3 regions of the Pseudomonas sp. SL4(2022) genome follow, and region 3 is predicted to be linked to each of the others. Evidence: predicted binding sites of a transcription regulator. Region 3 holds the regulator's gene; each other region holds the start of a gene.

What was found. Region 3 encodes FliA, which starts transcription of late flagellar genes. Its sites were predicted from a motif close to CTAAAGTTTNNNNNNNNNNNGCCGNTAA; they were not measured.
Region 1: OU997_RS12610 (methyl-accepting chemotaxis protein) is a predicted target of FliA. The motif match lies at 2,274-2,301, and genes of this name have one in related genera.
Region 2: OU997_RS01280 (flagellin) is a predicted target of FliA. The motif match lies at 3,015-3,042, and genes of this name have one in related genera.

Annotation. Positions count from the first base shown of each region.
Region 1 covers NZ_CP113060.1:2,667,071-2,676,931, reverse strand. Annotated here, with positions in the region: gene OU997_RS12625 (di-heme oxidoredictase family protein) at 1-2, shown strand, start outside; gene OU997_RS12620 (imelysin family protein) at 13-1,074, shown strand; gene OU997_RS12615 (DUF1513 domain-containing protein) at 1,084-2,193, shown strand; gene OU997_RS12610 (methyl-accepting chemotaxis protein) at 2,424-4,049, shown strand; gene OU997_RS12605 (efflux RND transporter periplasmic adaptor subunit) at 4,250-5,380, shown strand; gene OU997_RS12600 (multidrug efflux RND transporter permease subunit) at 5,408-8,461, shown strand; gene OU997_RS12595 (hypothetical protein) at 8,545-8,772, opposite strand; gene groL (chaperonin GroEL) at 9,332-9,861, opposite strand, start outside.
Region 2 covers NZ_CP113060.1:251,087-260,947, reverse strand. Annotated here, with positions in the region: gene OU997_RS01285 (glycosyltransferase) at 1-2,870, shown strand, start outside; gene OU997_RS01280 (flagellin) at 3,143-4,645, shown strand; gene OU997_RS01275 (flagellar protein FlaG) at 4,718-5,110, shown strand; gene fliD (flagellar filament capping protein FliD) at 5,187-6,644, shown strand; gene fliS (flagellar export chaperone FliS) at 6,647-7,039, shown strand; gene fliS (flagellar export chaperone FliS) at 7,111-7,491, shown strand; gene OU997_RS01255 (flagellar protein FliT) at 7,517-7,813, shown strand; gene OU997_RS01250 (sigma-54 dependent transcriptional regulator) at 8,028-9,500, shown strand; gene OU997_RS01245 (sensor histidine kinase) at 9,686-9,861, shown strand, end outside.
Region 3 covers NZ_CP113060.1:3,243,107-3,252,967, reverse strand. Annotated here, with positions in the region: gene OU997_RS15365 (ParA family protein) at 1-676, opposite strand, end outside; gene motD (flagellar motor protein MotD) at 727-1,596, opposite strand; gene OU997_RS15355 (flagellar motor protein) at 1,609-2,349, opposite strand; gene OU997_RS15350 (protein-glutamate methylesterase/protein-glutamine glutaminase) at 2,349-3,464, opposite strand; gene OU997_RS15345 (chemotaxis protein CheA) at 3,508-5,754, opposite strand; gene OU997_RS15340 (protein phosphatase CheZ) at 5,767-6,555, opposite strand; gene OU997_RS15335 (chemotaxis response regulator CheY) at 6,575-6,949, opposite strand; gene fliA (RNA polymerase sigma factor FliA) at 7,047-7,793, opposite strand; gene fleN (flagellar synthesis regulator FleN) at 7,790-8,620, opposite strand; gene flhF (flagellar biosynthesis protein FlhF) at 8,698-9,861, opposite strand, start outside.

The DNA of each region.
Region 1 (9,861 bases), 580 kb from region 3:
AAGGAGCCGCAGATGATCCGCTCACCCCTCACGCTCGCCCTGCTTAGCCTTACGCTTACCGCCTGCAGCCCAAGCGATCCGCAGCAGCAGGTCAGCCGTGCACTCACCGATGGCGTGTTGCTGCCGATTTACAGCGCCTGGAGCGAAGCCGACCGCCAGCTGGCAGCTAGCGGCCAGGCCTTCTGCGCCGGCCAACAGAACCTCGCCGAAGCCCGTCAGGCCTTTGCCAGCGCGCAAAGCGCCTGGGCCGCCGTGCAACCGGTTGCCTTCGGTCCGCTGGCGGAAGGCAACCGCGCCTGGCAGATCCAGTTCTGGCCGGACAAGAAGAACCTGGTGGCACGTCAGGTTGAGGCGCTGGTCAACAGCAAACCCGAGCTGACCCCAGCCGATCTGGATAAATCCAGCGTCGTGGTACAAGGCCTCACCGCCTATGAATACCTGCTGTTCGATCCGGCAATTGATCTGAACGTCGCCGAGCAGAAAACCCGCTACTGCCCGCTGATCGTTGCCATCGGCCAGCACCAGCAAGTCCTCGCCGCCGATGTGCTAAGCCAGTGGCAAGCCAAAGACGGTATGGCCGCGCTGCTCAGGGACTTCCCCAATGCGCGCTACGCCGAAGCCCCGGAAGCGGTGGCCGAGCTGCTGCGTACCCAGGTTAGCGCCATCGACGGGCTGAAGAAGAAACTCGGCACGCCACTCGGCCGCCAGAGCAAAGGTCAGCCGCAGCCCTATCAGGCCGAAGCCTGGCGCAGCAAGGCCAGTCTGGCCAACCTCGCTGCCAGTCTGGCCAGCGCCGAACGCATCTGGCTGGGTGCCGAGCAGGATGGCATCCAGGCGCTGCTCGGCAGTGATCAGGGCGCACTGAAACAACGCATCAACGACGCCTACAGCGACACCCGTCAACGCCTGGCCGCCGCCCAACGGCCGCTCGGCGAACTGCTTAGCGACGACGCCGGCCGCGCCGAGGTCAACGCCCTGTATGACAGCCTGAATGTGTTGCATCGCCTGCATGAATCCGAGCTGGCGAAGACTCTGGGCATCCAGCTGGGCTTTAACGCCCATGACGGTGACTGAACCATGCAGATCAATCGCCGCACCTTTCTCGGCTTGAGCATCGCGGCTGTTGCCGCCACGGCAGCGGCCGCCGGCACTTACGGCGGCTGGACGCTGATGCACAGTGGCGCGCAGCCGTTATTGCTGTCGGCACGCAACGACAGCGCCGGCAAACACTTCGCAGTGGGTTACCGGCTCGATGGCAGCCCGGTATTTGCCACCCAGGTCAACGAGCGCTGCCACGATGTTATCGGCCATCCGTTTCTGCCAATGGCGCTGTTTGTCGGTCGCCGCCCGAGCACCCAGAGCTACCTGATCGACACTCGCGATGGCCGCCTGCTGCAGACCATCCACTCACCCAAGCAGCGCCACGTCTACGGCCATGCGGTGTTCCACAAGGACGGCGAATGGCTGTACGCCACCGAGAACGACACCTCCGATCCCGGTCGCGGCCTACTTGGCGTCTATCGCCTGCAAGGTGAACAGTTGCTGCGCAGCAGCGAACTGTCGACCCACGGCATCGGCCCGCACCAGCTGCTCTGGCTGCCAGACGGTGAAACGCTGGTCGTGGCCAACGGCGGCATCCGCACCGAAGCCGACAGCCGGGTGGAAATGAACCTCGACGCCATGGAGTCCAGCCTGGTGCTGCTGCGCCGCGACGGCAGCCTGATCAGCAAGGAACAGCTGCCAGAACGGATGAACAGCGTGCGCCATATGGCCGTGGCCAGCGATGGCACGATTGTCAGCGGCCAGCAATATATGGGCGCAACCAGCGATGTGGTGCCGCTGCTGGCGATCAAACGCCCCGGCCAGCCCTTCCAGCACTTCCCGGTGGCCAATGCGCAGCGTCAGCTGATGAACCAGTACACCGCCAGCGTAGCGATCCACAGCGAACTGCGCCTGCTGGCGCTGACCGCGCCACGCGGTAATCGGGTGTTTATCTGGGACCTGGACAGCGCCGAGTTGCGCCTGGATGCGCCACTGGCCGACTGCGCCGGAGTAGGCGCAGTAGCCGACGGTTTTGTGGTCAGCAGCGGCGTCGGCCGTTGCCGCCTGTACGACTGCCGCGGCGCTCAGATCAGCAGCCAGCCGCTACAACTCCCTGCAGGACTATGGGACAACCACCTGCGCCTGGCCTGACACAACAGCATGAGGAGCACGCTCGCACGAGGTGGCGGGTCATGCGGCCTGTCCCGAATCTGTAACACACCTGCGGCAGGTTAAAGAATGCCTCTGCAGAGCCGATCTATACTCCTGTCAGGCCGTACGTGAAATACTGCGGCACAGCCGATACCAGTTGAGAAGGACTTCGCAGTAGGACGCGCTCGCGTCACTGGCATTTCGTATTCCACAGTCGGGGGTATCCACCCATGTTTCTGCAGAAATCCTTGCGCGCGCAAATCCTCGCCCTGCTCAGCGGCAGCCTGGCGCTGATTCTGGTCACGGCACTGGCCTGTTTCAGCTTCCTCTCCAGCGGCATGCAGGCCTATCGTGGCCTGCTTGATGGCCCATTGGAGGCGTCGACGCTGATTGATTCAACCAACCTGAACTTCAAGACCCAGGTACAGGAGTGGAAAAACGTCCTGCTGCGTGGCAGCGACAAAGCCCAACTGGACAAATACTGGGGCCAGTTCGAAGCACAGGAGCGCAAGGTTCAGGACTTACTGGGCAAATTGAGCGAGCTGGCCGGTGCCGACCGCGCGCTGAAAACCAAGGTCGACACCTTGCGCAGCGAACACCAGACGCTCGGCGCCAACTACCGCAAGGGTCGCGATGCCTTTGTCGCTGCTGGCGGTGACGCTGCAGTCGGTGACAAGGCGGTGTCCGGCATTGACCGCAACACAGCACAACAGTTGGAGGCCCTGTCCAACGAATTGCATAAACAAAGCCTGGAGCAAGCAAGCCAGATCAATGCCGCAGCAGACCGCACCATCACCTATGGCACCCTGCTGATGCTCGGCGCTACCGTGGTGACCGCCCTGTTCAGCTTATGGCTGGTCAACCGCAACTTAATCAACCCGATCCGCGAACTGATTGATCATATCGCCCAACTTAGCCGGGGCAACTTCGGCCAACATGTAGATGCCACACGCCAAGACGAACTGGGCAAACTCGCCGTCGCGGCCAACATCCTGCGTGACTTCCTCGCCGACACCTTTACCCGCCTGAAACGCAGCACGGCTGACCTGGATATCGCCAGTGGCGAACTCAACTCGATCGCCACCCTGATGGCCCAGGGAACACGCGAGCAATTCTCGCGTACCGACCAGGTCGCCACCGCCATGCATGAAATGTCCGCCACAGCCCAAGAAGTCGCCCGTCATGCGGTTGAAGCTGCCGGCGCCGCCGACGCGGCTGATAATGCGGCACGCCAGGGCGATATGGTGATGCAGGCCACCATCAGCACCATCACTGATATTCGCAGCGAAATCAGCAACACCTCAGACGTGATTCGCCGCCTGGAAAACGATACAGGACGAATTGGTAAGGTGCTGGAAGTCATTCGTGGCATCGCCGAGCAGACCAATCTACTGGCCCTCAATGCGGCCATCGAAGCCGCACGCGCCGGTGAACAGGGTCGAGGCTTTGCCGTGGTAGCCGACGAAGTGCGCACCCTGGCGCAGCGTACCGCCGAGTCCACCGCGGAAATCCACCAGATCATCGACACCGTACAAACCGGGGCGGTGAATGCAGTGCGCGCCATTCAAAGCGGCCAGCAGCGCAGCGAAGAAGGCGTGACCCAGGTGACCGAAGCCGGCGCCACGCTACAGCTGATCACCAACGCAGTGGAAGCGATCCGCGACATGAACCGGCAGATCGCCACCGCCGCCGAAGAACAGACCTCCGTGGCCGAAGATATTTCGCGCAACCTCACCGAGATCACCTCCATTGCCACAGCCAATCAGGAGAACGTCCAGCGCACCGAAAGCGCCGGGCGCAACCTGCATGACCTGTCAGGGCAGCTAAATGAGGTTACTCAACGCCTGAGTGCCTGACCCGCGGAGCGCACTGAAAAGCAAACAACAAAATGCCAGCACATGCTGGCATTTTGCTTAAAAAGCACTTGATCAATCAGGCAACTTTTGTACAGCAATATTTTGCAAATGCGAATCTTTGACAGGCCTCTGCGCGAGGTCTAATGTGCCCCTCTTGCCTATTCCCAGGCCCTCTTACCGCTTTGCCAAGGAACCGGAATATGTTGCTTCGCCGCATGCTGATCATGCTCGGCGCGGTACTCCTCGTGGTACTCGCCCTCGCCGCCTACAAAGGCTTTTCTATCTACCAACAAGTGCAGATGTTCTCGGCACCGCAGCCGGCCGTCAGCGTAGATGCGGCCAGCGCCGAAACGCGTCCGTGGCAGGGCCGCCTGCCGGCCATCGGTACACTCAAGGCCTTTCAGGGCGTTGACCTGACCGTGGAAGTCGGCGGCACTGTGCAACAGGTGCTGTTCCGCTCCGGTGAGCAGGTTACCCTGCAGCAGCCGCTGATCCAGATGGACAGCGATGTCGAACAGGCCAGCCTGGCCACTGCACAGGCAGAGCTGGGTCTGGCCCGCGTGGAATATGAACGCGGCCGCAGCCTGATCAGTCGGCAGAGCATCTCGAAGAGTGAGTTCGACCGACTTCAGGCCAGCCTGCAGAAAGCCAACGCCAGCGTTGCCCAGCTGCAGGCGCAACTGGCGAAGAAGCGCATCCTTGCACCCTTTGCCGGCACGATCGGCATCCGCCAGGTGGATGTTGGTGACTACCTCGCCTCCGGCACCACCATCGCCACCCTACAGGACCTGAGCAAGCTCTACGTCGACTTCTTCCTGCCGGAGCAGGCGGTGCCCCAGTTGGCCATCGGCGAGCGCGTGCGCTTCAGCGTAGCGGCTTACCCGAACGAGGTGTTCGAAGGCGAAATCGCTGCGATCAACCCCAAGGTCGAAGACACCACGCGCAACGTGCAGGTCCGCGCCATGCTGACCAACCCGGAGAGCAAACTGCTGCCGGGTATGTTCGCCAACCTGGAGGTTCTTCTGCCCGGTGAACAGGATCGGGTCGTTGTCCCGGAAACCGCCATCACCTACACCCTCTACGGCAATTCGGTGTACGTGATCGGCGAGAAGAAAGGAGAAGACGGCCAGGTGGTCAAAGATGACAAAGGCCAGGCCGAACTGACTGTCGACCGCCGCTTCGTTGAAACCGGCGAACGCCGTGAAGGCCAAGTGGTGATTCTCAAAGGCCTGCAAGCCGGTGAGCAGGTGGTATCCGCCGGCCAGCTGAAGCTGGATAACGGCGCCCATGTCAGCATCGCCAACTCGCAGGCCAAGCCAAGCGCCAATTAACCCGGCGCGGCGCAAAGGAACTTATTTATGGCTTTTACTGATCCCTTTATCCGTCGCCCGGTACTAGCGACCGTGGTCAGTCTGTTGATCATCCTGCTTGGCTTCCAGGCATTCAGCAAACTGACCATCCGCCAGTATCCGCAGATGGAAAGCGCCCTGATCACGGTGACCACGGCTTACCCCGGGGCCAATGCCGAGACCATCCAGGGTTATATCACCCAGCCGCTGCAGCAGAGTCTGGCCAGTGCCGACGGCATTGACTACATGACCTCGGAGAGCCGGCAGAACGTATCGATCATCTCGATTTATGCGCGCATCGGCGCCAACAGCGACCGCCTGTTCACCGAACTGCTGGCCAAGGCCAACGAGGTGAAGAACCAGCTGCCGCAGAACGCCGAAGACCCAGTGCTGAGCAAGGAAGCCGCTGACTCCACGGCGCTGATGTACATCAGCTTCTACAGCCAGGAGCTGAGCAACCCGCAGATCACCGATTACCTGTCGCGGGTCATCCAGCCCAAGCTGGCCACCCTGCCGGGCATGGCTGAGGCCGAAATTCTCGGCAATCAGGTGTTCGCCATGCGCCTGTGGCTCGATCCAGTAAAAATGGGTGCATACGGCGTGACCGCCGGTGACGTAAACGATGCGGTGCGCAAGTACAACTTCCTTGCCGCAGCCGGTGAAGTGAAAGGCGAGTACGTGGTCACCAGCATCAACGCCGAAACCGACCTGAAATCGGCCGAGGCGTTTGCCGCCATCCCGTTGAAGACCGTGGGCGACAGCCGCGTGCTGATCCGCGATGTGGCGCGGGTGGAAATGGGCGCGGAAAGCTACGACGCGATCAGCTCCTTCGACGGCACCCCCTCGGTGTACATCGCCATCAAGGGTACGCCGGGGGCCAACCCGCTGGATGTGATCAAGGAAGTGCGCAAGGTCATGCCAGACCTGGAAGCGCAGCTGCCGCCGAACCTGAAAGTTTCCATCGCCTATGACGCCACCCTGTTTATCCAGGCATCCATCGACGAAGTGGTGAAGACCCTCGGCGAAGCGGTGCTGATCGTCATCGTGGTGGTGTTCCTGTTCCTCGGCGCGTTCCGTTCAGTACTGATCCCGGTGATCACCATCCCGCTGTCGATGATCGGCGTGCTGTTCTTCATGCAACTGATGGGCTACTCGATCAATCTGCTGACCCTGCTGGCGATGGTGTTGGCCATCGGCCTGGTGGTGGACGACGCCATCGTTGTGGTGGAGAACATCCACCGGCATATCGAGGAAGGCAAAACGCCTTTTGATGCGGCCATTGAAGGCGCACGGGAAATCGCGGTACCGGTGATATCCATGACCATCACCCTGGCGGCCGTCTATGCGCCCATCGGCTTTCTGGAAGGCCTCACCGGCGCGCTGTTCAAGGAATTCGCCCTGACCCTGGCCGGCGCGGTGATCATCTCCGGCATCGTCGCCCTGACCCTGTCGCCGATGATGTGCGCCAAGCTGCTGCGCCATGAAGAGAATCCATCGGGCCTGGCACACAAACTCGATCAGATTTTCGACAGCCTCAAGCGCCGCTACCAGCGCGCCCTGCACAGCACGCTGGACACACGCCCAGTGGTGCTGGTGTTTGCGGTGATCGTCATGTGCCTGATCCCGGTGCTGCTCAAATTCACCAAAAGTGAACTGGCTCCCGAAGAGGATCAAGGCATCATTTTTATGATTGCCAATGCCCCACAAGCCACCAACCTCGACTACCTGAATAAGTACACCGATGAGTTCGTGACCATCTTTAAGGAGTTCCCCGAGTACTACTCCTCCTTCCAGATCAACGGCACCAGCGGTGTGCAATCGGGTATCGGCGGCTTCCTGATGACGCCGTGGGGTGAGCGCGAGCGCACGCAGATGGAAATCCTTCCCGAGGTGCAAGCGCGCCTGTCGCAAATCGCCGGCCTGCAGATTTTCGGCTTCAACCTGCCTGCACTGCCAGGCACCGGTGAAGGGTTGCCGTTCCAGTTCGTGATCAACACCCCTAACGACTACCAGTCCCTGCTGCAAGTGACCGAGCGGGTCAAGCAACGCGCCGTGGAGTCTGGCAAGTTCGCCTTCCTCGACGTCGATCTGGCCTTCGACAAGCCAGAAGTGGTCGTAGAAATCGACCGCGAGAAAGCCGCACAAATGGGCGTGTCCATGGAAGACCTCGGTCTGACCCTGGCCAGCCTGCTCGGCGAAGGTGAAATCAACCGCTTTACCATCGACGGGCGCAGCTACAAGGTGATCGCCCAGGTCGAGCGTGCTTACCGCGACAATCCGGGCTGGCTGAACAGCTACTACGTGAAGAGCGAAAGCGGTGCGATGCTGGCGCTGTCAACCCTGGTCAAGGTCAGCGACCGTGCTCGCCCGACCCAGCTCAACCAGTTCCAGCAGCTCAACTCGGCCATCATCCAGGGCGTGCCAATTGTCAGCATGGGTGAAGCGGTCGAGACGGTGACGCAGATCATGCAGGAAGAAGCGCCTGCTGGCTTTTCCTACGACTACGCCGGTGCATCGCGCCAACTGGTTCAGGAAGGCAATGCCCTATATGCCACCTTCGCCCTGGCCCTGGCCCTGATCTTCCTGGTGTTGGCGGCGCAGTTTGAGAGCTTCCGTGACCCGCTGGTGATCATGGTCACGGTACCGCTGTCGATCTGTGGAGCGCTGCTTCCACTGTTCCTCGGCCTGTCGAGCATGAACATCTACACCCAGGTGGGCCTGGTGACGCTGATTGGCCTGATCACCAAGCACGGCATCCTTATCGTCGAGTTCGCCAACCAGCTGCGGCGTGAGAAAGGCCTGTCGCGCCGTGACGCGGTCGAAGAAGCGGCGGCGATTCGTCTGCGTCCGGTGCTGATGACCACCGCGGCGATGGTCTTCGGCATGGTGCCGCTGATCCTCGCCAGTGGCGCTGGCGCGGTCAGCCGCTTCGACATCGGTCTGGTGATCGCCACCGGCATGTCGATCGGCACGCTGTTCACCCTGTTCGTGCTGCCCTGCGTGTACAGCCTGCTGGCGCAGCCTGATGCTCCCAACACAGCAGTCGCCAAGGCCCACGGATAGAACACACTGCGCACAGGGACTCACGCAACAAAAAGCCCGGCACTAAGCCGGGCTTTTTTATACCTGCCCCCCCCGCAAAGCGCCTAGCCTTGCGAACGCACACCCTGGGACAGGCTGAACATAAACAGCAGCAAATCCTGATCCGGGCGGACCACCTCGGCCGCTCGCGCCTGAGGTGGCAATGGGCAATAACCCAATTGCTCGTTCAGGGTGATGACCTGGGGGCTGGCTTCCTGCCAGGCCGCCGCCGCGAGCGAGGCCACGCTGAGCGCGGTGGCCAGAAACAAACCTCGTGCGATTTCTAGCTTCATCACTGCAACCTCTTGATAGCGCTGCCAAACGCTTTGTTCTCACCCTAGATCATGGACAACCGCTACGACGCTCTATGCGACCGACGGTCATATTCACGCCCCTTCAGGATCGTCCTGATCCACTCACATAGTGCTCGACAGCCAGACTTCGAACCTACCCAGACGCGTTGGTTCAATACTGAGCCTAACCAAGGATTGGCCAGGTACAGCGGTAACAACCCTGGGGTCACTTTATTGCCCAGTTGCATCAGCAACAGACAGGCTAGAAGCAATGGTTTTGAAGCGACCAACCACCGGTATCTCGACCACTACCAGCGCGCAAGCCGCACGGTAGAGCACATCCAGGTGAGGTCAAAATGAGCAGCAACAATGCTGAATAGCAGCACGGTGCCAATTGACAGGCTCCAGTCCGGGAGCACGCGCCATACAAAGCAATTGGCGTACCGCTTTGCCGAGGGGACTGTTTATAGCCGAGAAAAATGAAAACCCCGTGACAGGCACGGGGTTTTCTTTACAGCGTACAGCCCATCTAGCGATGGGCTGTGAGAGCTGGGCTGGCTTACATCATGCCGCCCATGCCACCCATGCCACCCATGTCTGGCATACCGCCAGCAGCTGGTTTGTCTTCAGCCACTTCAGCGATCATCGCTTCGGTGGTGATCATCAGGCTGGCGATGGAGGCAGCAGCCTGCAGCGCAGTACGGGTCACTTTGGCCGGGTCGAGAATACCCATCTCGATCATGTCGCCGTAGGTGTCGGTGGCGGCGTTGAAGCCGTAGTTGCCCGAACCCTGCTTGACCTTGTCGACTACAACGCTTGGCTCGCCGCCAGCGTTGGCCACGATCTGACGCAGCGGTGCTTCAACCGCACGACGCAGCAGCGCGATACCCACGTCCTGATCGGCGTTGTCGCCTTTCAGTTCGCTGATGGCTTGCAGCGAACGCACCAGCGCCACACCACCGCCAGGTACCACGCCTTCTTCAACGGCTGCACGGGTGGCGTGCAGGGCGTCTTCAACGCGGGCTTTCTTCTCTTTCATTTCCACTTCGGTGCCAGCACCGACCTTGATCACGGCAACACCGCCAGCCA
Region 2 (9,861 bases), 1.4 Mb from region 3:
AAGACTGGGACATGCTCCTGCGTCTCGCCACGCATTATCCCTTTGTCCATGTGCCGCTGGTGACGACCGAAGTCCACACTCGTCAACAGAGTGCTGCGGGCGAACATATGCTGGGGCGAGAGAGAAAGAATTTTCCCGCGCTCTATCAGATGCTTTATCAACGTTACCCAGGATCGCAAGCGGGGCCGCTACAGCGCGCCCGCGAAGACATGCTGCAACGTCTGGGTGTGTCGTCGGGAGCCTCGCGCGAGGCCTACACCTTGCAGCATTGGTTGGCGCAGCGTTTACCCACCCAAGCAGAAAATCGTCTGATTAACCAGCACCTGCAGGAGCAGGGTGGTGGTCCGTTAATCGGCATCATGGTGCTGGATGTTGAGGGGCAGTCAGCCCCCTTGATGAAAACGCTAAAGAGCTTGATTGGTGAGCATTGTTTGTATGCCACCCTGAAAATTGTCGTGCTGACAAGCAGCCGTGATACGCCAGCCACGTCGGCGCAAGACAAGCTGCACTTTGTCCATATGACGGATGAAGATTTGGCATCGCAGCTCAATCGGCTGTTGGCTGACAGTGAGGTCTCCTGGTTTATGTTGGCCCGAGCGGGGGATGAATTTACTTCCAGCGGCTTGATGATTGCGGGGCTCGAGTTGGCGGCGAACCCGGGTTGCCGTGCGGTATACGGTGATCAGTTGCAGCGTCTTCCAGATGGTGCTTTGGGGGGGGCATTTCTCCCGGCATTCAACCTGGATATGTTGCTCAGTTTCCCCTTGGTTATGGCGCGTTACTGGTTGTTTCGTCGTGACATTGTGCTGGATCTGGGTGGTTTTGATGCGCAGTTTTCCGATGCGCTTGAATTTGACCTGATCGCTCGACTCATTGAAGCCCAGGGCTTGGTGGGGCTGGGTCATATTGATGAGCCGCTGGTCATCATTGATGCACCGGTATTGCGTGATAACCCCGATGAGTGCCGCGTGATTGAGCGTCATTTGTTGCAGCGTGGTTATCAGGCGCAGGTTATTCCCGGATTACCGGCGCGCTACCGCATCAATTACGGCCAGATGGACACACCTATGGTGTCCATTGTTATTGCGCTAGAGGCATCCCTGGCCAGCCTGCAGCGCTGTGTGGACAGCCTGCTTGAGAAGACTCGCTATACGAATTACGAAGTTCTCCTGGCAGCACATGATCAGCTGGATGCTTCGACCCAGGCTTGGTTACAGGGCATTAGCGGTTTGGCGGATCCCAAGCTGCAAGTGATTTCAGCCGATACAGCTATGCAGGCGCAGAACACGGCTGCTCTGCATGCGCAGGGTGACTACCTGCTGCTCTTGTCCGCTGAATCAGTTGTGGTCTCTGAAATATGGCTGGATGAGTTGCTGAACCATGCACAACGACCTGAAGTCGGGGTGGTGGGGGGCAAACTGCTGCGCAGTGATGGGCATGTCGATCAGGCTGGTTTGTTGTTGGGGCTTCGCGGACCTGCGTCGCGCGCTTTTGCCGGTGAGGCAATTGACAGCGCAGGGTATATGCAGCGGCTGCAGGTTGATCAGAATTACACGGCTGTCGGCGAGGCTTGCCTGATGGTACGCACCGACATCTTCCGCCAATTGGGCGGATTGGATGTCACGTTGAGTGCATATCGCGATGTGGATTTCTGTTTGCGCGTGCGTGCCGCCGGTTATCTGACTGTATGGGCGGCCCATGCGCTGCTTATGCACGAGCAAGAGTACAGAGAGCCGGATGTTGCTGAGCAGGATGCATTTTATGAGCGTCACTTGTCAGCGATTGCGCATGATCCGGCTTATAACCGAAACCTGGCATTGAGCGGGCGTGGTTTTGATCTGGAAGTCGATGCCGGTCTGACATGGCGCCCTCTTACGTGGCGGCCTCTGCCAGTGGTGCTGACTCACCCTGCTGATCCTTATGGTTGTGGGCACTATCGTGTAATCAAGCCATTTTCAGCGCTGAAAGATGCTGGGCTGGTCGATGGCATGATGTCCTTTGGGTTGCTTCAGGTGCCTGATCTGGAACGCTTGAAGCCCGATGTGATTGTGTTGCAGCGCCAGATCGGCGATGACCGACTGGAGGCGATGCGCAGGATCAAGAAGTTCTCCCGAGCATTCACCATTTATGAGCTGGATGACTACCTGCCTAACCTCCCAATCAAGAGTGTTCACCGAGCGCAAATGCCTAAAGATGTTTTCAAGTCTTTGCGCCGAGGGCTGAGCTTTGTGGATCGCTTTACGGTGTCTACCGAGCCGTTGGCGGAAGCTTTTTCCGGTTTACATGATGATATTCGAGTCATAGAGAACCGCTTGCCGCTCGATTGGTGGAGCGATCTCTCTGCGGCTCGGCGTCGTGGGGCCAAACCTCGCGTTGGTTGGGCTGGTGGTATCAGTCACACCGGTGACCTGGAATTGATTTTCGATGTAGTCAGAGAGCTGGCTGGAGAGGTTGAGTGGGTCTTTATGGGTATGTGCCCGGACAAAATCCGCCCTTATGTGCATGAGGTGCATGCGGGAGTTGATATCGAGCGTTACCCGGCGGCTTTGGCCAAGCTGGATTTGGATCTGGCGTTGGCTCCGGTTGAGCAGAACCTGTTCAACGAGTGCAAAAGCAACCTGCGTCTTCTGGAATACGGTGCCTGTGGTTTTCCGGTGATTTGCAGTGATCTGGTTTGTTACCGGGGGGCTTTGCCTGTTACCCGAGTCAAGAATCGATTCAAGGATTGGGTCGACGCCATCCGTATGCACATCAATGATCTGGATGCGAGTGCCAGCATGGGCGACGAGCTGCGCAGGCAGGTGCGTGAGGGCTGGATGCTGGAAGGCGCTAACCTTGATGCCTGGCGCGCCTCATGGTTGCCCAACTGATGCCGATACAGTGACGGGCATCGGGGTAGTGGCTTGTTCAGGAACCTGGTAATAGCTGTCGAATTATCGGCAGATGCCAGGTTTCTCCCGCCTTTGATGCATAAGTACTTGTTCTGCTGGCGGAAAAAAAAACAGAGTCAGATGCTAAAGCTACTCTTGAAACCGCCGATACAAAGATCGAATGCGAACTTTATGGGGCGTCTGAGCAAAGCAGGCCCAGAGCTCGCAGGCTCAGACAAACTCAGTAGCACGGTCCTTTGGAGGCAAACACCATGGCCCTTACAGTCAACACAAACGTAGCGTCGCTCAATACTCAGCGTAACCTCAATACCTCATCCAAAGGCCTGGACACCTCGCTGCAGCGCCTGTCCACCGGCTTCCGTATCAACAGTGCCAAGGATGATGCCGCAGGCCTGCAGATCTCCAACCGTCTGACCAGTCAGATCAACGGTTTGAACGTTGCGACCCGTAACTCCAACGACGGTATCTCCCTGGCGCAAACCGCTGAAGGTGCCCTGCAGCAGTCGACTGGTATTCTCCAGCGCATGCGCGACTTGGCTCTGCAGTCTGCCAACGGTTCCAACGGTGCTTCTGAGCGCGCGGCCCTACAGGGTGAAGTGTCCCAGCTCCAGCAAGAGCTGAACCGTATTGCCGATACCACAAGCTTTGGTGGTCGCAAGATTCTTGACGGTTCTTTCGGTTCGCAAAGCTTCCAGGTAGGCGCCAACGCCTATGAAAATATCAACGTATCCATCGGTTCTGCTGCGACTGACCGCATTGGTGTGAACCGTTACACCACCTCTGGCGGTGGTGCGTTCGCCACCAGTGGTGCATTCAGCGCAACCAGCGGCAGCGTCTACAGCTCCTCCGGCTTCAGCATTGACTCCAAGCTGAACAGCTCTGCCACTGCAGTAACTTTTGCTGCCAGTGGTTCGGCCGGTGAGATTGCCTCGGCGGTCAACTCGAAGAGCGACGAAACCGGCGTAACCGCCAACGCCCGTACTGTTGCGCGTCTGGGTACCGTGTCTGCTTCTGGTTCCATCGCGTTCTCTCTGTATGGCGCTAACAGCAAAACAACCTCTACCGAGAACGCGAATATCTCGGCACTGGTCACCGATACTGCTGACCTCTCTTCTCTGGCTGAGGCGATCAACAAGGAAAGCGGTAAGACCGGTATTTCTGCTGTATCGAAAGGCAGCTTCATTGAGCTGGTCAGTGATCGCGGCGATGCGATCAAGATCGAGAACTTCTCCATCAGTGGTACCGCAACCGCATCGTTGGAAGCACGTAACTTTGACGGTTCGGCAATTGTTGGCGCGGCTGTCAGCCTTACCAGCGGTACAACCAACGATGCCCGCGTGGATGGCCAGGTTATCTTTGAAGCACCTGATGCCTTCCAGGTAACCGGTATGGGTGCCGGTGTGGCCAGCGCAGCAGGTGCCAGCAGCTTCAGTACTCTGGACTCGGTGAAGGACATCGATATCAGCACTTCTACTGGCGCTCAGGATGCTCTTGGGATCATCAACGGTGCGATATCCAACATTGACAGTCAGCGTGCCCAGCTCGGTGCTGTGCAGAACCGCTTCGAGAACACCATCTCGAACCTGCAGAACATCTCTGAGAACGCCTCGGCTGCACGTAGCCGGATTCGTGACACCGACTTTGCTGCTGAAACCTCGGAACTGACCAAGAACCAGATCCTGCAACAGGCCGGTACTGCGATCTTGGCCCAGGCCAATCAGCTGCCACAGGCTGTGCTCAGCCTGCTCGGCTAAGGGTAAAGGCGCTAGACTACGGGGAGAAGGGCTTAGCTCTTCTCCCCGTTCCCTCATTCTGAGGAGAGAGTTATGGACATTAGTTCGATTCAGGTTACGTCCGCCCCGAACGTCGTTGCTTCAAAAGCAGAGCGAGCGCCAAGCTCATCTGCAAAAGTTACGACTGATGCTGTTGAGCGTAAGCAGGCTGAAGAGGCTGCAGTGGCCACCGCCACTAAAGCTGAGAGCAGTCCTGCAGCTTCTCGCGAAGAAGTTGAAGCCGCTGTTGCGACAATTCAGGATTTCGTTCAATCGGTCCGGCGCAGTCTCAATTTCTCCCTGGAGGAGGGGAGTGGTCGAGTTGTAGTCAAGGTGACGGATGCAGGTTCGGGTGATGTGATTCGGCAAATTCCTTCAGAAGAAGCGCTGCAGCTTGCAGAAAATCTTTCGGAGGTTCGTAGTCTGTTATTCAAAGCCGAGGCCTGATTCCATTCAATTGGCACGGCTTTTGACTACTTACACCTGTTAGGTGTTTATAGTCATTTTATTGGCGAGGTGAAGCATGGCCGGGATTACGGGCATTGGCTCAGGGATCAAGATCGACGAAATTGTCGCGGCGATGGTCAATGCCGAAAAGGCACCCAAGACCAATCAGCTGGATCGTCTTGAAAAAACCACGGTCTCGCGCATCTCGGCAATGGGTTCGCTAACCAGTGCGCTCAATACATTTAAAACCGCTGTCGATTCGTTGAATAAAACGGCTCTGTTTGAGTCGAGAACAGCCAGTTCATCGAACACCAGTGCGCTCAAGGTAACCGCCACCACAACGGCGCCTGCCGGCAACTACAATGTTCAGGTCAAACAGCTGGCGACCAGTAGCAAGGTTGCATTGCAGTCTGTGTCCGGCGGCAGTGCGGCCACCTTCAATAGCGGTACGCTGAATATTTCCACCGGTAGTTCCAGTTTCGGCGTGGCTATCACGGCGAGCAACAACACCTTGGCCGGTATGCGCGATGCAATCAATGAAGCTGGTAAAGCAACGGGTGTAAGCGCCACCATCATTACCGATGACTCTGGTTCACGTTTGGTATTGAACTCCACCAAGAACGGTGCGGGTAACGATATTCAGGTGGCTGTAACCGAAAACGGTGTGACCACAGGAGCCAATACGCTGACATCCCAGGCGTTTACTCCCACGGTCGCTCCTGGCAACCCCAATGCATTCGTTCCACCAAACTCTACGACGGGTGCTGGTGGTGTCATCACCAAAGCTCAGTCATCGAAAATATCAGTCGATGGCCTGGAGTTGGTGCGTAATACCAACAGTATTACTGATGCGCTTGAGGGGGTGACGCTTGATCTGAGCGCAGCGCAGAGCGCCACTGATCTTGCCGATGGCAAGACTATTAGCGTGACTGTTGGGGTCGACAAAAGCAGTGTGAAGAACAACCTGCAAAAGTTTGTCGATGCTTACAACGCATTGATCAGTACAACATCCCAATTGACCGCCGTGGTTCCTGTCGACGGTGGCAATCCCGTGACCGGCCCTCTACTGGGTGATTCGTCGATCCGCAACGTATTGTCTGGTTTACGCAATGAAATGGTGAAGATGTCGGGCGAAGGCGGTGTGCGTGCATTGGCCGAGCTGGGGATTGCCACTGAAAAGGACGGCAAGCTCAAACTTGATGACACCAAGTTGACCAAGGCACTCAACAATAACTTCGACCAGGTTGCCGGGTATCTGGCGGGTGAGGGTGGCCTGATGGGGCGCTTGTCTAAATCGGTCGGTGCCTACGTTGGCACAGAAGGTGTACTCAAGCAGCGAACTGATGCCCTGCAGGCTACCAAAGTCAGTGTCGATGAGCAGCGCAAAGCCTTGGCCATAAGGGTTGAGAGCTTGAAGACACGGCTCTATGCCCAATACAACGCGATGGATTCCTTGGTAGGACGCTTGCAGAAAACCAGTGAAAGCCTGGCCAATCAGCTTGCCAAGCTGCCAGGTGTTGTGAAAAAGGATTAGTAATGAGCAAGAAGCCGATAGATACCTATAAACAGGTCAATACGAGTCACGATGTCTCGCCTTATCGTACGGTGCAACTGCTGCTTGAGGGCGCGGTACAGCGAGTGATGTTGGCTAAGCATGCGCAAGCTGAAGGGGATGCAGAGGTTCGTGGTTTGGCTGTTGGCAGCACCATCACCATCCTGGGTGTGCTCCAAGCCAGTCTCGACAAGAGTCTGGGAGGGGAAATTGCCGAGAATCTTGATGCTTTGTATGACTACATGACCCGTCGTCTTGCCGGTGTAGCGCTTGACTCTACACCGCGTACGCTGGATGAAGTTCAAGTTCTACTTGAGCAGATCAAAAGTGCCTGGGACGCAATTGGTCCCGAAGTAGAGCCTGCTGCAGTTAGTTGATTTGATTGTTAAAGCTTTGCGCTGGAAAGCCGATATCCAAGGTATCAGGTCAGCAAGAAGCGAGAACAACGATGAACGCTATGGCGGCTCTCAAGCAGTATCAAACCGTCAATACCCAGGCGCAAGCTGTAGAAGCCAGCCCGCATCGCCTGATACAGATGCTGATGGAAGGTGGGCTTACGCGTTTGGCACAAGCGCGCGGGGCAATGGAGCGCGGCCAGGTAGCCCTCAAAGGTGAATTGATCGGGAAGGCGATCGGCATTATCGGTGGCCTGCGTGAAGGGCTTAATCTCGAACAGGGCGGTGAAGTAGCCGAAAATCTGGATCGTTTGTATGAGTACATGACGATGCGCCTGTTAGATGCCAATGTGCAAAACGAAATCGCGCCTCTTGATGAAGTCACTCACCTGTTGCGCAATGTCAAAGCTGGCTGGGACGCCATTGCCGAATGAGGCGTTCCCATCCGAGGAAGTGTTTATGAGTTCATCCGTGAAGCGACTTGAAGAAACCGGTAGTGCCTTGCGGGTAGCCCTGGCGACTCAAGATTGGGCCGCAATCGGTGAGCTGGACCTGCAGTGTCGTCAAGCTGTTGACGAGGCAATGGTTGATTCTGCCGGTGATGAGGACACCCTGCGTGCGCGAATGCAGGAGTTGCTTGATTTGTATCGTGAGCTGGTTCTTGTTTGTCAGAGGGAGCAGCAGCGCTTGTCCCATGAGTTGGTGCAGCTTAACCAGTCTCAGCACGGTGCAAGGGTCTATCAGCTGTTCGGTTGATTGCCTCTCTCTTGCCGATTTCAATCGATGTCGGCCCTGTTACCCCTCTTCTTTTTTGTTACAGCGGCTTAGCTGGCTTTTTGAGCAGCATAAAAGTCACGCCATAAAATTGACTGCGAACAGAAAATTGACTTAACTAGTGCCAATTGTCGGCACTGGCCTGGGCCTTGGGCAGCAGACCGTACTCCCTTCACTCCAGGATCAGTAAATACATATGTGGCGTGAAACCAAGATTCTTCTGATTGACGACAACAGTGAGCGTCGGCGTGACCTGACGGTGATCCTGAACTTTCTGGGTGAAGAGCATCTGGCCTGCGACAGTCAGAGCTGGCGACAGTGTGTGGCTGAACTGTCGTCGAACCGTGAGGTGCTCAGTGTTCTGTTGGGCGAAGTGAGCGCCAAAGGTGGTGTTTTGGAATTGCTCAAGCAACTGGCTGCCTGGGATGAATTTCTGCCGACCTTGCTGATCAATGAGCAGGTGGCGGCGGAGTGGCCGGAAGAACAGCGTCGCAGTGTGCTGGCCTGCTTGGAAATGCCTTTGAGCTACAACAAACTGCTCGACTCGCTGCACCGTGCGCAGGTCTATCGAGAAATGTACGACCAAGCTCGTGAGCGTGGTCGGCAGCGTGAAACCAACCTGTTCCGCAGCCTGGTGGGCACCAGTCGGGCCATTCAGCAGGTGCGGCAGATGATGCAGCAGGTGGCCGATACCGAGGCCAGCGTGCTGATCCTTGGTGAGTCGGGCACGGGTAAGGAAGTGGTCGCGCGTAACTTGCATTACCACTCCAAGCGTCGGGAAGCGCCTTTTGTTCCGGTCAACTGCGGTGCGATTCCTGCCGAGTTGCTTGAGAGCGAGTTGTTCGGCCACGAGAAGGGTGCCTTTACCGGTGCGATCACCAGCCGGGCTGGGCGTTTTGAACTGGCCAATGGCGGCACCCTGTTCCTCGATGAAATCGGCGACATGCCGCTACCGATGCAGGTGAAATTGCTACGCGTACTGCAGGAACGCACCTTCGAACGGGTGGGCAGCAACAAGACCCAGAGCGCTGATGTGCGGATCATTGCTGCAACGCACAAGAACCTCGAAAAGATGATCGAAGACGGCAGCTTCCGTGAGGATCTGTATTACCGTCTCAACGTTTTCCCGATCGAGATGGCCCCGCTGCGTGAGCGCATCGAGGATATTCCGCTGTTAATGAATGAGCTGATCTCGCGCATGGAGTTCGAAAAGCGTGGCTCCATTCGTTTCAACTCGGCAGCGATCATGTCGCTGTGCCAGCATGACTGGGCAGGCAACGTGCGTGAATTGGCCAACCTGGTCGAGCGTATGGCGATCATGCATCCCTATGGTGTGATTGGTGTCGGTGAGCTGCCGAAGAAATTTCGCCATGTCGATGACGAAGACGAGCACATGGTGGCGACTCTGCGTGATGAGTTGGATGAGCGTGCCACCATCATGGCCGGTTTGCCTGGCGTGGATTCGATGGCCATGCTGCCGCCGGAAGGTTTGGATCTGAAGGACTATCTGGGCAATCTTGAGCAGGGCTTGATCCAGCAGGCACTCGACGATGCTAGTGGCGTCGTCGCGCGTGCCGCCGAACGGCTGCGAATTCGCCGCACCACCCTGGTTGAAAAAATGCGTAAGTACGGTATGAATCGGCGTGATGATGAGGAGCTGGACGACTGATCTTTGTTTGTCAGGCAATCGTCAGTGACTTGGCGCTTGCTCCTTCAATAAAGCCGAAGGTTTGACGAAGCCTTCGGCTTTATTTTTATGGCTTTGATTTTAAAAGGATATTTTTTCAGGCACGGGTATTGCTAACTCTCTCGCAACTGACTGTCTTATGACGGCTCGCTGCGCGAGAGAGAACCATGAACGCTAACGTCCAACGCCCTGAAGAATCCGAAGCGCCCGCTCCCGTAGAGCAGGCCAGCCGTGCCGGGCTCGAACAGGCCTTTGCCCTCTTCAACCAGATGTCGACCCAGCTCAGTGCCTCATACAGCATGCTGGAGGCCCGAGTGACTGAACTCAAGGGCCAGTTGGCGTT
Region 3 (9,861 bases):
TGGCATCACGCAGACGTGTATCAACTGGGATATAGGCTGGCCACAGATGATCTGGATAGCTGTTGCGCAGCACCCGCAAAGTTCCCATAGAGGCCTGTGTGCGCCGATCGAACAGTGTCGGCACAATGGTGTAAGGCAGAGCTTGTTGGCGCGATCGGTTGATCATCGCCAACGTATTGACCATGCGCTCCAGGCCTTTAACCGCAAGAAACTCAGTCTGCACCGGAATAACCAACTGCTGGCTGGCGGCCAGTGCATTGACCATTAGCACGCCCAGCAAAGGCGGACTATCAATGACAGCATGATCAAAGTCCTGCCAAAGCTGTGCCAGACTTTTGGAAATAACCAGCCCAAGACCGCTCTGCCCGGGAGACTGACGCTCAAGGGTGGCCAGCGCAGTACTCGACGGCAGCAGAGAAATACGCTCATGACTGGTCGTACGCAGCAACTGCTCAGGCAAGCCACGGGGCACTGAACCTTGATGCTGAAATAGATCAAAACAGCTGTGCTCGAGGCTATCCGGATCATGCCCGAAATAGCTGGTCATAGAGCCATGCGGGTCGAGATCAACCACAACTACGCGCTTGCCAGCATCGGCCAACAGACCTGCCAGTGCGATTGATGTGGTGGTTTTACCGACACCACCTTTTTGATTGGCTACTGCCCAGACTCTCATCGTTATCATCCTCCCGGTACAGCTGCAGCCAAACCGAGAACGGGGCCACCCTATGGGGCCGGCGACGGGGGATTGACGGCTCCCGCTTGCGGAGCCGGCGCTATCGGAGCATTAGCAGGTTGCGTGCCAGCTCTTTGCAGAGCCTGATCAGGCTTTGCATTGGCGCTGCCCACTCCACTGACACTTCGGCGCACATCAAGATTGCGCGATATCACCAGAACCACCCGACGATTACGACCACGGCCTTCAGCAGTAGTGTTATCGGCCACTGGCTGAAACTCGCCATAACCAACCGCGGCCAGACGTCCAGGATTCACACCGTCCATGCTCAGCATACGCACGATGCTCGCCGCTCGCGCTGCTGACAACTCCCAGTTACTCGGGAACTGCGCGGTCTGAATCGGCAGATTATCGGTAAAGCCTTCAACATGAATCGGATTTTCATAAGGCGCCAGTATTTTGGCGACCTTCTCAATGATGTCGAAAGCAGCATTGTTAGGGATCGCATCACCACTGGTAAACAACAAACTGGAGCTGAGCTCGATCTCGATCCACAACTCGTTACCACTGACCTTGAGCTGCTCGGACTGAATCAGATCACCAAAAGCCTCGCGCACACTATTGGCAATGCTTTCCAATGAATCGGCGGCTGACAAGGTGCTATCTTCATCAACCAGAGAGCGGTCGGGCTCGGTTGTACGCGGCCGCTCATCCCCAACGGGAATAGGCTTGATAGCACGATCTGGCTGATTGAACACGCCGGTCAGACTGTCCGAGAGAATTTTGTACTTGCCCTCGTTGATCGAGGAGATTGAATACATCACCACAAAAAATGCGAATAGCAGGGTGATGAAGTCGGCATAGGAAACAAGCCAACGCTCATGGTTTTCATGTTCTTCTTGGTGACGCCTGCGGGCCATATAGTGCCTCCATCAATCCATAAAGCCTTGCAGCTTTAATTCGATGGAGCGAGGGTTCTCGCCCTCGGCAATCGACAGGAGACCTTCCAGCAACATCTCACGATACCGCGACTGGCGCTGAGCGATGGCCTTGAGTTTGTTACCGATAGGCAATAACAACAGGTTGGCGAAACCGACACCGTAAATAGTGGCAACAAATGCCACTGCTATGCCGCTGCCCAACATACTCGGGTCAGCCAGGTTACCCATTACATGGATCAACCCCATAACAGCACCGATAATTCCTATGGTGGGAGCGTACCCCCCCATACTTTCAAAAACTTTAGCTGCCTGGATATCACGCCCTTCCTGAGTGTAAAGATCAACCTCAAGGATACTGCGTATTGCCTCCGGCTCTACACCATCGACCAGCAACTGAAGACCTTTGCGGGCATAAGGGTCAGGCTCAGCATCCGCCACGGCCTCCAACCCCAATAAACCTTCCTTGCGAGCCGTCATACTCCAACCGACTACACGGTTGATGCCACCTTGCAAATCAACGCGTGGCGGAAAGAAAATCCAGCTTATGATTGCCAGAGCACGCTTGAAGACGTTAACCGGAGCCTGCAGGAACGCAGCCCCCAGTGTACCGCCGACCACTATCAACGCAGCCGGCCCATTCAGAAGGGCAGCCGCATGACCACCTTCCAGATAATTGCCGCCTAAGATGGCCACAAAAGCCAGAATGACCCCAATTAGGCTCAATACATCCATTAACCACAGGCCTCAACCAGATGCCTGCCGATATCATCAAGCGAGTAAACAGCATCTGCCAAGTTGGCCTTAACGATAGCCATCGGCATACCGTAGATCACACAGCTTGCCTCGTCCTGAGCCCAGACCTGGCTTCCGACTTGTTTAAGCAGACGAGCGCCCTCGCGACCGTCTGCACCCATCCCAGTCAAAACTACAGCCAATACCTTATCGGCATACGACTTCGCCACGGATCCAAAAGTGATATCAACACAGGGCTTGTAATTGAGCCGTTCATCACCAGGCAGAATCTTTACTACCCCCCTGGCATCAACCATCATCTGTTTACCACCGGGAGCAAGCAAAGCCAATCCGGGACGCAACGTATCACCGTCTTCGGCCTCTTTGACACTAATCCGACAAAGCTTATCAAGGCGTTCAGCAAACGCTTTCGTAAATGCAGCAGGCATATGCTGAATTAAAACGATTGGGGCTGGAAAATTAGCGGGCAACTGAGTCAACACGCGTTGCAATGCAACCGGCCCACCAGTTGACGTGCCGATGGCCACCAACTTATAGGGTTTCCGTTTTGGAGCCGCCGCGACTGCAGCCTGCACGGGTGTTGCAGCAGAGACCGGCCTACCGGGCGAGGCAGTTGTTAAAGGACGAGAAGCGGGTTTTACCGGATTCGGCGCAGGCGCCACAATTGAGGGCGCGGGCGTGCTGAAATTCCGGCGATTACTGCGCGCAATTGTATGAATTTTCTCGCATAGCAACTGTTTAACGCGCTCTGGATTGCGCGAAATGTCTTCAAAATTCTTGGGAAGAAAATCAACCGCTCCCGCTTCAAGCGCATCCAAGGTAACCCGAGCGCCTTCATGCGTCAGTGAAGAAAACATCAAGACCGGTGTTGGGCAACGCTGCATGATGTTACGAACAGCCGTAATGCCATCCATCATGGGCATTTCATAGTCCATGGTGATGACATCAGGCTTGAGTGTCTGCGCCTGCTCGATGGCTTCACGGCCATTGGTAGCAGTACCAATGACCTGAATGTTTGGATCAGCCGAAAGAATTTCAGATACACGCCGGCGGAAAAATCCGGAGTCGTCCACCACCAACACCTTAACAGCCATAACCACTCCTAAACGGTACGACAGACAGCTGCATCACGAACAATCACATACGTCGTGCGTAACGTTTGAGCATGCTCGGTACATCAAGAATAAGAGCGATGCGACCATCGCCTGTAATTGTTGCACCCGACATACCCGGAGTGCCCTGCAGCATCTTGCCAAGAGGCTTGATAACCACTTCCTCCTGCCCAACCAGCTGATCGACAACAAAGCCTATTCGCTGACTGCCAACAGACAGAATAACCACATGACCTTCACCCTGCTCGACATGTGCAGCACTGCCAATTAACCAGCGCTTGAGGTAAAACAAAGGCAAGGCCTTATCGCGAACAATCACCACTTCCTGACCATCAACAACGTTGGTACGCGATAAATCAAGGTGAAAGATTTCGTTAACATTCACCAATGGGAAAGCAAATGCCTGATTGGCCAACATCACCATTAACGTAGGCATGATTGCTAGTGTTAATGGCACCTTGATAACAATCTTCGAGCCCTGCCCCTTCACCGAGAACACATTTACGGTGCCATTGAGCTGGGAAATTTTGGTCTTCACCACGTCCATGCCCACGCCGCGGCCCGACACATCGGATATTTCTGTCTTGGTCGAAAAGCCCGGGGCGAAAATCAAGTTGTAGCATTCAAACTCATTTAAGCGATCAGCTGCGTCCTTATCCAACAATCCCTTTTCTACAGCCTTGGCACGCAACACGTCAGCATCCATACCTTTGCCGTCATCAGAAATCGACAGCAGGATATGATCACCCTCCTGCTCAGCAGACAACACGACCTTGCCACCACGTGCCTTACCCGACGCCTCGCGCTCTTCTGGAGTTTCAATGCCATGATCGACCGCATTGCGCACCAAGTGCACAAGCGGATCAGCCAGTGCTTCAACGAGGTTCTTGTCGAGATCCGTCTCCTCCCCGACCAATTCAAGATTGATCTCTTTCTTCAGGCTTCTGGCCAAATCACGAACCAGGCGCGGGAAGCGACCGAAAACTTTCTTGATTGGCTGCATGCGGGTTTTCATAACAGCAGTTTGCAAATCTGCCGTTACGACATCGAGGTTTGATACAGCCTTCGACATCGCTTCATCGCCACTACTGGAGCCCAAACGAACCAAACGGTTACGCACCAGCACCAGCTCACCCACCATATTCATGATTTCGTCCAGCCGCGCAGTGTCAACGCGCACCGTGGTTTCAGCTTCGCTCGGGGGCGCAGCTTTATCTGCCACGGGTGCAGCGGGCGCAGAAGCTTTGGCTGTTTCAACCTTGGGGGCAGGCTTAGCTGCGGGCTTGGCAGCCACAACTGCAGGCTTCACGGGCTCTGCAGCTTTAGGCTCCGGCGCAGCGGCTACAGGTTTAATCGCTTCAGGCTCGACAAACTTGCCCTTACCGTGAAGCTGATCCAACAGTGCCTCAAATTCATCGTCAGTAATGTCTTCGCCAGGAACCTCGGACACCTGGGCAACCTTGGGGGCCGGTGTGTCTTCGACCGGAGCAGGTGGGACAAACTGACCCTTACCGTGTAATTGATCGAGCAGCGACTCAAACTCATCATCGGTAATTTCATCACTACTGGTGGCTGCTGCCGGCGCTGCAGAGGCCGGCACGGCGGCTGGAACATTTGCTTCAGCGACGAATTGACCCTTGCCATGCAGTTGATCGAGCAGTGACTCGAACTCATCATCGGTGATTTCGTCACTGCTGGCTGTTTCGGGCGTAACGGTGTCGACGCTGCCGCCATCAAGAGCGCCCAACAGCTGCTCGAACTCACTGTCAGTGATATCAGAACCTGCACTTGCGGCCTCTGCAACCGCTACTTCCTCAACGACCTCAATTGCTTCTGCGGCCGGTTCGACTAAAGGTTCCTCGCCGGCAACCTCTTCAGAACCTGCCGGCTCCGCTAGACGAGACAACGCTGCGAGTAACTCGGGAGATGCGGGTGTCAGCTCCGTCCGCTCACGCACTTCAGTGAACATGCCGTTGACCGCATCAAGAGCTTCCAGCACTACGTCCATCAATGCCGAATCAACACGCCGCTCACCCTTACGAAGGATGTCGAAAACGTTTTCTGCGATATGGCAACATTCAACCAGCTCGTTGAGCTGGAGAAAACCGGCACCACCTTTGACGGTATGAAACCCGCGAAAAATAGCGTTGAGCAGATTCATGTCGTCCGGGCGACTTTCCAGCTCTACGAGCTGTTCGGACAGTAATTCAAGAATCTCGCCGGCCTCTACCAGGAAGTCCTGGAGGATTTCTTCATCGGCGCCGAAGCTCATATAGACGTGCTCCTAAAATCCCAGGCTGGAAAGCAGATCGTCAACATCATCCTGATTCGATGCGACGTCTTCACGCTTATCGGCATGAATCTGCGGACCTTCACCACGAGAAGGCTCTTTTTGTTCTTCTCGCTCGGCACGGAGCAATTCGTGGTTATGCTCAATACCGGCAATCTGATCGACTGAACTGGCCATAATCACCAGTTTCAACAGATTACTTTCAACCTCGGTCACCAACTGGGTAACCCGCTTGATTACCTGACCTGTCAGGTCTTGGAAGTCTTGCGCCAGAAGAATGTCGTTCAAATGCGAAGACAGCTTGGCCCCGTCTCGCTCGCTACGCGCAAGAAACAACTCAACTCGCTTGGCCAACTCTCGAAAACCATCAGCACTCATTTCGCGGCGCATGAAACGCCCCCAGTCGGTGCTCAAATTGTGCGCCTCATCAGCCAGATCATTCACCAGCGGAGCGCTCTGCTCGACCAAATCCATGGTGCGATTGGCCGCTTTTTCGGTCATCGTCACAACATAGTTAAGACGCTCAGTTGCATCAGTAATTTGAGAGATTTCGGTTGCATGAGGTACGCGTGGGTCAAGCTGAAAATTCACAATGGCATTGTGTAGCTCACGGGTCAGTTTGCCGACTTCGTGATACAAGCCGCGGTCACGCGCTTTGTTGAGCTCATGTATCAGCTGTACCGCTTCACCAAAATTGCCCTGTTCCAGGCTGTCTACCAATTGGCGAGCGTTGTATTTCAGGGTTGACTCAAGGTCACCGTGAACGGAATCTTTATGTTCCATAGCACCCTCGTGGCAGACATCAGCCGTTGACTCGCTCAAAAATCTTTTCGATCTTTTCTTTCAGAACCTGCGCAGTAAACGGCTTAACCACATAGCCATTTACTCCAGCCTGAGCTGCCTCAATGATCTGATCGCGCTTAGCTTCAGCAGTCACCATCAACACGGGCAGTGTTTTCAGGCGATCATCCGCACGTACGGCGCGCAGTAGATCAATTCCCGTCATGCCGGGCATGTTCCAGTCAGTCACCAAAAAGTCGAAGCTGCCGCTCTGCAACATCGGCAGAGCAGTAGTGCCATCGTCAGCCTCTGCGGTATTGGTGAACCCCAAATCACGCAGGAGGTTCTTGATGATCCGTCGCATCGTTGAAAAGTCATCAACGATGAGGATTTTCATGTTCTTGTCCAAGTCGACCTCCGTACAGTCCCAAACGCACCCAGCACTCTGTGCGCGTCTTTAATCGTGAAACCGGCCCAGCGTTAGCAAATTCAACTCAATGTGCGCGCCAATCAGCCAGTCGAGCACGCAAACGAGCAGCACACTGACTGTGTAGTTGGCTTACACGAGATTCGCTAACCCCCAGTACTTCGCCGATTTCCTTAAGATTTAATTCTTCATCGTAATATAGCGCTAACACCAGGCGTTCGCGCTCCGGCAGATTGGCAATAGCATCAGCCAAAGCTGCTTGAAAGCGTTGATCTTCCAGATCACGAGAAGGCTCAAGACAGTTAATGCTCGCGTCTTCACCTACTCCACTGTGTTCACCATCCAGCAACAGGTCATCAAAACTGAACAAGCGACTACCCAGCGTGTCGCCAAGGATGCCGTAGTAATCTTCGAGACTCAATTGGAGTTCGGCCGCAACCTCTTGATCTTTAGCGTCACGACCCGTTCTGGACTCAATCACGCGAATCGCATCGCTAACCATACGACTGTTGCGATGCACCGAGCGCGGTGCCCAGTCACCTTTACGTACTTCATCAAGCATAGATCCGCGGATGCGGATGCCAGCAAATGTTTCGAAACTGGCACCTTTGCTGGAATCGTATTTTTTTGACGCTTCAAGCAGTCCGATCATCCCGGCCTGGATCAGATCATCAACTTGCACATTGGCCGGTAAGCGTGCCAGCAGATGGTAGGCAATACGCTTGACCAAAGGCGCATAACGCTCGATCAACTGGTGCTGGGAGTCCTGCGCCTGCGCCTTGCTATACATACGAAGTCCAGAGGCTGCTGTCATGTGGCCGTGTCCGCGATCGGTTGGTGCACCAGGCGTTCAACAAAAAACTCTAAATGGCCACGCGGGTTGGCTGGTAAAGGCCAGGCGTCAACTTTCTGAGCTATTGCTTTGAACGCCAACGCACACTTCGAACGCGGGAAGGCTTCATATACCGCACGCTGTTTCTGTACGGCCTTACGGACTGACTCATCATAGGGAACGGCACCAACATACTGCAGAGCCACATCAAGAAAGCGATCAGTCACCTTGGTCAGCTTAGCAAACAGGTTACGACCTTCCTGTGGGCTGTGCGCCATATTGGCCAGTACACGGAAACGATTCATACCGTGGTCACGGTTGAGCAACTTGATCAACGCGTAGGCATCAGTAATCGACGTAGGCTCATCACACACGACCACCAGCACTTCCTGGGCCGCACGAACAAAACTGACTACGCCATCACCGATACCGGCAGCAGTATCAATAATCAGCACATCAAGGTTATCACTGATGTCACTGAAGGCTTGAATCAGCCCAGCATGCTGCATGGGGGACAGCTGCACCATGCTCTGAATACCGGATGCTGCCGGTACGATTCGAATGCCACCCGGCCCCTGCAACAGCACATCACGCAGTTCACACTCACCACTGATAACGTCTTCCAGGGTGCGCTTGGCACTCAAGCCCAGCAACACATCGACGTTAGCCAGGCCCAGGTCAGCGTCCATCAACATTACCCTGCGCCCAAGGTCAGCCAGAGCCAATGCCAGGTTCACCGAGACATTGGTCTTGCCGACGCCACCTTTGCCGCCGGTTACTGCAATCACCTGAACGGGATGCATACCCATATTATCTACACACCTTGTCTAACTTCGACTGGAGCCACTTTAGCCGGTCAGGCCTACCACAAACCGAAAGGAACCTTTTAACTGACACGTCGCGCGGACTGCTGGTAAAGACCGGCAAACATCTCTGCCATTGTATCTTCGCTAGGATCCTGGGTTGCCTGCAGCCCTACGGCACGACTGACCAGCTGATGACTGCGAGGCACCTGTAAATCATCAGGAATTCGTGGCCCATCAGCGAGATAGGCTACCGGTAGACGCTGCGTAATAGCCAGCCCTAATACCTCGCCCAGGCTGGTTGCCTCGTCCGCCTTAGTGACAATACAGCCTGCCAACCCACAGCGCTTATAACTATGGTAGGCGGCTTTCAGCACTTGGCCCTGGCTAGTGGCCGCCATTACCAGATAATTTTTTGCGTTGACGCCGCGGCTGGCCAGTGTTTCCAGTTGCATGCGCAAAGCGGGATCGTTGGCTGGAAGGCCAGCCGTATCAATCAGCACCACGCGCTTGCGTGCCAAAGGCGCCAGAGCCTGGGTCAGTGACTGGCCAGGATCCACCAGGGTCACCGAAACATTAAGAATGCGCCCCAGGGTCTTGAGTTGTTCCTGCGCCCCGATGCGGTAGCTGTCCAGGCTGACCAACGCAATATGCTGCGCGCCGTGCTTGAGGACATAACGCGCGGCCAATTTAGCCAGAGTCGTGGTCTTGCCCATCCCGGCCGGCCCCACCAAAGCGATAACGCCACCCTCATCCATCGGTTCCTGCTTCGGCGTTTTGATCGCATGGGCCAGGTGCGCCAGCAGCATGCGCCAGGCCTGGCGCGGCTCGGCCACGTTGGCAACGCGCTCCAGCAGGACTTTGGACAGTTCGGCTGACAGCCCCATACGCTGCAGGCGACGCCACAGATTAGCCTGTTGCGGGCGACGACTTTGCAACTGGCCCCAGGCAATCGAACCCAACTGAACTTCTATCAACTCACGCAGCCCGTGCAACTCAAAGCGCATGGCATCCAGTGCATGCTGATCAGTCCCGGCGGCGGGCGGTATAGGCGTGCGGGATTTGCGCATAACGGCTGCGAGACTATCGGCAGGCAACTCCAGCTCTGCGCCAAACAACTGGCGATCCTTACCGGCATCTACCTTGGCACGGGTAGTCAGTTCGGCCTGCGCAGTGGCGATTTTCGCCTGAGTCTTGCGCAATTCAGCCTCCAGGGCTGGATTAGGCTGACGCGCTGGCGCTGCCGG